DNA from 2 places in the Geobacter psychrophilus genome. Region 1 is predicted to be linked to the other one. Evidence: riboswitches for the same ligand, from Rfam matches in the RefSeq annotation. Region 1 holds a riboswitch; the other holds the start of a gene.
The links. A riboswitch is a leader RNA that binds a small molecule or an ion and turns the genes downstream of it on or off. The one in region 1 is predicted to bind magnesium.
Positions count from the first base shown of each region.

Region 1 (3,627 bases):
AGTCGCCAACCTGGTTGGGGTGAAGCTTTTAAGCGACGAAGAGAATTCGAACTGGCATACCTTCGGGAGACACATTGACGATAAGCTGGCCCTGCTGCCCAAGCGGGTTCGTAGAGTGGTAAGGGTCAATGATGATTTTTGACGACAGGTAGTGCGAGAGATCAAGGCACTGAATGTTTCCTTTCAGGGAAGAAGGTAATCACAGTTCTTTCTCTGTCAGAAGGAAAGTTTTCTGGTTTTGCAGGAACAATTCTATCTTCTCCCGGTTCTTCCGAAACGGATTATGTCTTCCACTCAACCAGTCTGACAATTGTTCGGGATCGCGGCCCATGGCTTCACCCAGATGATCAAAGTTCATCCCCATCGCTCTCTTGTACCACGCAAGCCGCCCCACTGTGTCATCCGGGCAGTCGAACGGAATATAACCTAGAAATTTGATAATACTTGGATTATATTGCAGTTCCGGTTCGGTGCCATGTTCCCAGTTCCAGACAGAGGATTCGGTGACGCCGATGATCTCGGCGACTTCTCTCTGGAGGAGGCCGAGGTCCATTCGTTTCTTGCGGATGTGGTCGCCGACCGTGATGGGAAATTCGGGATAACCGGGAAGCTGTTGTTTTTCGAGGGGAATTTGAATTGAGAACGAGTGCCGTTTTAAGTGAGTATAGTAGAGAAAGGTTAACACACCCCTGAATTTGCCGGGTAGTCCTTAAATAACAGGCTGTTACACTCCGACTGAGTGTGAAGCTTTCCAACTTTCCTCAATGATCCAGTCAGTTCCCATTCAAAGGTTCTTATCCCCCAGATCAAGATGAAACTTGTGTATAAACCGATGATAGACCGGGGTAAATAGAACTCCGCAAAAAGTCAGGAAAGCCACTCCGCTGAAGATTGAGTAAAAAGCTGCAAAAAGCTTAGCTGTATCGGTTTCAAGTTTATCAACTGGTCCCATACCGGTCAGGATCATCGATGCGTTCAAAAAGGAATCTATCCAGCCCAGATTCGCCGTTATATGATATCCAACCGTCCCGACACCTAACGAAAACACCAAAAACAGACACCCGAAAAAACCATACCACCCCATACGGATTATAAAATCACGCTTTGACATCAGTTGTGAGTTTTTGTGTTCCAATTTGACACGTTTCATGGTCACCTCATTATTTCACCAACGGATATATGTGAGATGAGAGCAAGAGTCAACGTGTCAGTGGTGTGGATACAAAATTCTTGACATACTATTTATGAAGGCGTATGTGGAAAGGGTTGAATTCCTCGTTAGCATGAGGCGTTTGCACAAACACAGGCTACTGCCCGGAAACGTCGAAAGACGCCAATGGGTAGACCAGGTCTTGCCGGATTAAGGCTTGACTTAAGGTAGCTGGTCAACCGACCTACGTTGTGCACTGCCGAAAACCTACGAGAGGGGAATCATGGCACGTTATGTATCAGGCCACGGTTTTCCGTGGCCTTTTTTGTTGTCCCATGTCAAAAGCGAAGGGTGGTGGTTATCCAAATTGGACAGTCATAGTAAGAATTCAATCGCATCGATACCCAGTCGGTAACTTCCTCAAGACTCTTTCTTCAGGTTTTTCCGCTGGGCCATGCATCTATCGGCCAGCGGAGAGACTTCCTCATTATCGTTCTCTCTCCCCAAGCCTAATCGCGTCTGCAGATTGATTCAAAATTGATCAACAATATTGGTTCGCGGTTTAACAAATTCTGCGCAACTTCTGGCTGAAGGAGGTTTCACGTGCTCAGTATTTCAAAGCTCTACTACGAATTCCGTCGTATTTGGAAGGCTATTAAGCTCTTTTTTATCATCTCCGGACCTGGCATTGTCGTCATGGTAGCCGATAATGACGCCGGCGGCATAACAACGTATGCCGCTACCGGCGCCAAGTACGGCTACCACCTGATCTGGTTTCTGCTTATCCTGATACCAGTCGCCTACTACGTTCAGGAGATGACAGTCCGACTGGGGGCAGTCACCAAGCGGGGTCACGGCGAAGCAATCTTCGCCGGTTTCGGCGCCTTCTGGGGCTGGTTCTCATTGATCGATCTAATGATTGTCAATTGGCTGACCCTGGTCACCGAGTTTATCGGCATGACTTCTGCGCTCAGAATCTTTGGCGTCCCTCCCTGGCTAACAGTACTTGGAGTCTGCGTCCTGATGGGTATTATGGTTCTAAATGGACGCTACTGGACATGGGAGAAGATTGCCCTGGCCTTCTGCGCGGTCAACCTGATCTATATCCCCGGTGCCTTCATGGTCCAACCGTCTGTGCATGACATCATTCAGACCGGCTTCGTGCCCCATATACCGCCAGGAGGCTTCACCAATGAACTCTTCTTCTTCCTGATGGCCAACATCGGCACCACCATTGCTCCTTGGATGCTCTTCTTCCAGCAGAGTGCTGTGGTTGATAAAGGAACAAGGGAAAAGGACATCCCTTGGGGCAAACTGGATACCCTAGTCGGGTCGTTTCTTACCGTGGTGGTAGCGATCTTTATTGTGATAGTAACCGGTACCATTCTGCCCGGCGTCAATATCGACGATGCCGCCCAAGCTTCGATCATGCTGATGAAGAGCCAGAAATATGCCGGTACTTTCATGGCCATCGGCCTTTTTGACGCCGGCCTGCTGGGAGCGATCTGCATCTCACTGGCCAGTTCATGGGCTTTTGGCGAAGTTTTCGGCTGGGCGCACTCGCTTAACAACAAGATCCGCGAAGCGCCATGGTTTTACGCTAACTATTTCCTGACCCTCATCACAGCCGGACTGGTGGTACTGATTCCCAAAGCACCGCTGGTGCTGATTACCCTGTTCGTGCAGGTCATCGCGGTGACCCTGCTGCCGGCTGCACTGGTCTTCCTGATCCTGCTGCTGAACAACAAGAAGACAATGGGAGAATATACCAATACGCTGTGGCAGAATATCGTTACCTGTAGCATCGTGGTGGCGATTGTTATTCTCTCGACCCTCTACGCGGTCAGCACGCTGTTCCCGAACTTGTTAAAATAGGAGGCAATTAGCCATGATCAGAGATTTCTTTTCCCATAATTTCGCCAAGGTGCGTGAGATCAATCAAAAATATTCAAAACCGAATGTCGAGATGTCAGGCTGGGTGAAAGGCTCCTTGCTGTTTTTACGCTTGTACCTCGTTCTGCTGGTCGGGCTGCTTTTGTACAAGTTCATTACTCTCCTGTGAAAGCGAGGTGCGCCATGAACCATATGAAAAATATTCAGAACGATCATATATTCTTCCTGAGTGATCTGACCGGCATCCCGGTATGCAATCAGGGCAAAAAAATCGGCAAGCTCGATGACCTGCTAATCGTAGAGCACGAGAAAGTTGCCGAAGTGACTCACGTTATCGTGAGCCGTCCCTTCGGGTACAAGTCATTGATGGTGCCACTTGCTAGAATCGATGAATTGAAACGGGACGGAATTGAGCTCTCCCTACAGAACCTGGAGGCATTCGAAGCTGAACCAGAAGATAATCAGGTTCTGCTCAAGGACCATATTCTGGACAAGAAGGTGATTGACCTTGATGGCAACGAAATCGACGTGGTCTACGATGTAAAGCTGTTACTGCGGAATGCCCGCCTTTACGCTACCGATGT
Region 1 is NZ_JBXDTU010000004.1:2,138,950-2,142,576, reverse strand. Features, by position in the region: gene ACOCF6_RS12305 (helix-turn-helix domain-containing protein) at 200-685, opposite strand; gene ACOCF6_RS12300 (hypothetical protein) at 785-1,150, opposite strand; M-box (ykoK) riboswitch at 1,268-1,435, shown strand; gene ACOCF6_RS12295 (NRAMP family divalent metal transporter) at 1,754-3,025, shown strand; gene ACOCF6_RS12290 (hypothetical protein) at 3,039-3,212, shown strand; gene ACOCF6_RS12285 (magnesium transporter MgtE N-terminal domain-containing protein) at 3,227-3,627, shown strand, end outside.

Region 2 (3,627 bases), 1.8 Mb from region 1:
AACGCTCTAATATCAGGATGGTTGTTGAGTAATCAGAATATTTCAAACCGCGATTTTTTCGGCTAATATGCAGCAGATTACTATTTTACAATGGTAATTGAACGGAGGAAAAAATGCGCCTAATAATTAAGAAATCCACATCAATCCACATTCTTCTGGCAGTTGGGATTCTTTATATAGCTATGTTGATGTCTGGTTGCTCATCATCACTAGCTATCCACTCTGACTTTATTGTGCCAGATGATTCTCTGCGACTCGCTCAAGTGATGGAAATTGAACCACGCGCTTTGGTCGTCCAGACTGAAATGGTCTACAAGGCCATACGAGCATCAGGAGTTAGAGACTCAGACATTACCGACGGCAGCATAGTTGTGGCACGTATTTTTTGTTGTGGCGGAATGGCAGAAAAAGCAAACGCAATAATAGTATATGTTCCAGCTGGAATAAATGTAGCTTTAGGGGATATCGTCGAAGTAAGAATTGGGCATTCTCCTGATAAAAGAGATATCAGCTCATTAAATACAATCACTCGTGTAGTTCAAAAAGACGGAAATAATGAAGGTAATTGCTGGTGGGACCCAAAAAACGATCGTCTCTTGCTTAGGGTTTTGTACTGTGATTGGATGCCAAAGGAAGGATGGATAAAGCAAGGAGGGATAAGCCCTGCCTGGTATCGCCCCCCAAATGCAATCATTCTGGATAAATAAGCATAAAAATAAAATGTACTACCTATCAAAGCAAAGCATAATTATGGCATTGTGCGGTTGACGCACAAAAACGCGGCACCGAACACGTCTGAACACGTCTGAACACGCCTGACCACGTCAGATAGAAAGTCAAGCCGCGAGGCAACTGTACTGCTTGGAGTCCTGCAGGTTAACTTGCAGGAGGAATGGCTAGACCCTAAAAGGTCCTCCCGTCACCAGAAGCAGGTGCCTCTAGGCAAGGGTGGGGGAGTCTGTTTCAATGACTATTGCAAGAGGCTCATATATTTAACACTTACGCCACACAGTTCCGTACAAAATAAACTTACCGCCAGCACAGTGCCATAACCAACCTGTGTACCCCTCTGTTACCCCTGTTTATTTTCAGAGCTACCCCTGATACTGCTCCCATTACCCCGAATGTTACCCCTATTTTGCTGGATTTCAGGGTATAAGATTGGACAACAACGGACAACACAAAAGAAAAAGCCCCTGATTTCTCAAGGGCTTTCGGTTGTATCCGGATGGTGCCGGACTGTTGTATGGTGGAGGTGGTGGGAGTCGAACCCACGTCCGAAGAACCTACGATCTGAATTACTACACCGTTAGTCAGTTGCTCGATTTAACCGGTTTGCTGTGCACCTGACAAAACAGCAAACCAGCGGTCCCGTTGATCTCGGGTCACGCTACGGGCGTCGCACATCCCTATCCGGTAGTGAATGACGCCCCCGCCTTACCACCGGCATCTCACTTGGGGGCGCCTGTTAAGCAGCTAGTGCAACAGGAGTGTTATAATTGTCGGCAATTAAGCCGTTGCAGGTTTATTAAGGTCGGCCGCCTGCCCCGACCCGGTGCAATCCAGAAATTCACTTCCCCGTCGAAACCTTTACACCCCCGTAAAAATCAATGTTGAATTATGAATCGATATTTCATATTCATACTTGCTTCTGTCAATCTCTCTGCTTCGATTTCAATACCTGCGAAATCTCGCGCTGGGAGTCCTTCTTCTTCATGTCTTCACGCTTGTCGTACATCTTCTTGCCTTTGCCAAGCCCGATCTCAACCTTGACCAGACCGTCCTTGAAATACAGACGCAGCGGAATGGCCGAATAGCCCTGCTCCCGGATGCGGCCGTAAATCCTGTCGATCTCCTTGCGGTGCAGCAGCAGCTTGCGGTTGCGGTCAGGCTGGTGATTCTGGCTGTTGCCGAACTCGTAGTGCGAAATGGTCAGGTTATGCAGAAAGGCCTGACCGTCACGTACCAGCATGAAGGATTCATTCAGGCTGGCCTTGCCTGCCCGCAGGGACTTTACCTCGGTCCCCTGCAGCACCATTCCGGCCTCCAGCTTCTCCTCAATGAAGTAATCGTGGTAGGCCCTTTTGTTATTGCAGATCAGTTTCTCACCCATAGTAGAGCATATCATAGCAGACTGGCCCTGCAAAGGGAATGCAATCTTCCCGTTGTTGCGATAAAGAGATTAAAAGTGCGGCATTCGAGAATTGACAAAACACGATTTCAGGTCTATAAACAGGCAGATATCCTCGTTAGCAGAGGCGTTTGCACAAACACAGGCTACTGCCCAAAAATGTCGAAAGACGCCAATGGGTAGACCAGGTATTGTCGGCTTAAGGCTTTACCTAAGGTAGCTGGTTTCAGTACGTTAGCAGTTATTCCTTTGTTAACGTACGGATCTCGAACCTACGTTGTGCACTGCCAAAAGTCAACCAGAGAGGAAGATGCGCCTTGTGCTGTCCAAGGGTCTTCCTCCGAAGTCCCTTTTTTTGTTTCCACACCGGGAAAACGCCATGACCAATGAAATCAACGAAATCTATCTGAGCGCCGTTATCGGGCGCTCCGTGATCAACAGCAAGGGGGATGAACTCGGTACCCTGCGCGATCTGGTCATGATTCCCGGCGACGTATTTCCCGAGGTGTCCCACATCGTCATCAAGGCACGCAAGGGGCTCAAAACCCTGCCCTGGCATGAGGTCGCCCTGTTCACCCATGTCGTTATCTCCGTCGCCGGCGTCAAGCCGCCCGGACTCGCCCCCTTCGCTTCCCGTGAAGGCGAGATCCTCGTCAAGCGAGACCTGCTGGACAAACAGATTGTTGATGTCGACGGCGCCAAGGTCGTCAGGGTCAATGATATCAAGCTCGGCAATCTCAATCACAAACTGTGCATCTTCTCCGTGGATATCGGTTTCCGGGGGCTGCTGCGGCGGCTGGGCTACGAGCGTCTAGGAGAATCAATTGCCAAGACCCTGGGCAAGGAAATCCCCAATACCGAAATCAGCTGGGAATACGTGCAGCCGTTGGAGGCCAACTCCTCGAAACTGGCGCTGAACATCGCCCGCGACCAGATGAACGAGATGCATCCGGCCGACCTGGCCGATATCATCGAGAACATCCCGATCCAGAGTATCCGCACGGTGCTTGATTCCATCGATGCCGAGACCACCGGGGAAACCCTCTACGAACTCGAATCTGACATGCGAAACCTGGTTATCAGCCAGCTGGACAATGAGCAGATGTCCGACATCCTCGAGGAGATGGAGCCGGACGAGGCCGCCGATGTACTCAGCGACCTGCCGGAGCAGAAGGCCCAGGAACTGCTGGACATGATGGACCAGGAGGACGCCGAAGACATCCAGGAACTGCTGGAGCATGATGAGGATTCGGCCGGCGGCCTGATGAACCCGGACTACCTGCGGCTCACCTCCGATATCACCGTCGGCCGGGCCATGGAGATCCTCAAGGGCTGCGCCGATGACATCGAAACCATCTTCTACGGCTACGTGGTAACTGCCGACGACCGCCTGGAAGGGGTCGTCTCCCTCAAGGGCCTGATCATGAATCCGCCGGAAACCCTGATCACCGATATTATGGAGGAGAACATCAAATCCGTGCCGATCGATGCCGAGC
Region 2 is NZ_JBXDTU010000004.1:294,312-297,938, forward strand. Features, by position in the region: gene ACOCF6_RS03620 (hypothetical protein) at 114-707, shown strand; RNA gene ssrA (transfer-messenger RNA) at 1,248-1,600, opposite strand; gene smpB (SsrA-binding protein SmpB) at 1,655-2,113, opposite strand; M-box (ykoK) riboswitch at 2,239-2,444, shown strand; gene ACOCF6_RS03635 (magnesium transporter) at 2,511-3,627, shown strand, end outside.
Region 2: it holds a riboswitch for magnesium, as region 1 does, so the genes downstream of both, ACOCF6_RS03635 (magnesium transporter) here and ACOCF6_RS12295 (NRAMP family divalent metal transporter) in region 1, are expected to answer to the same signal.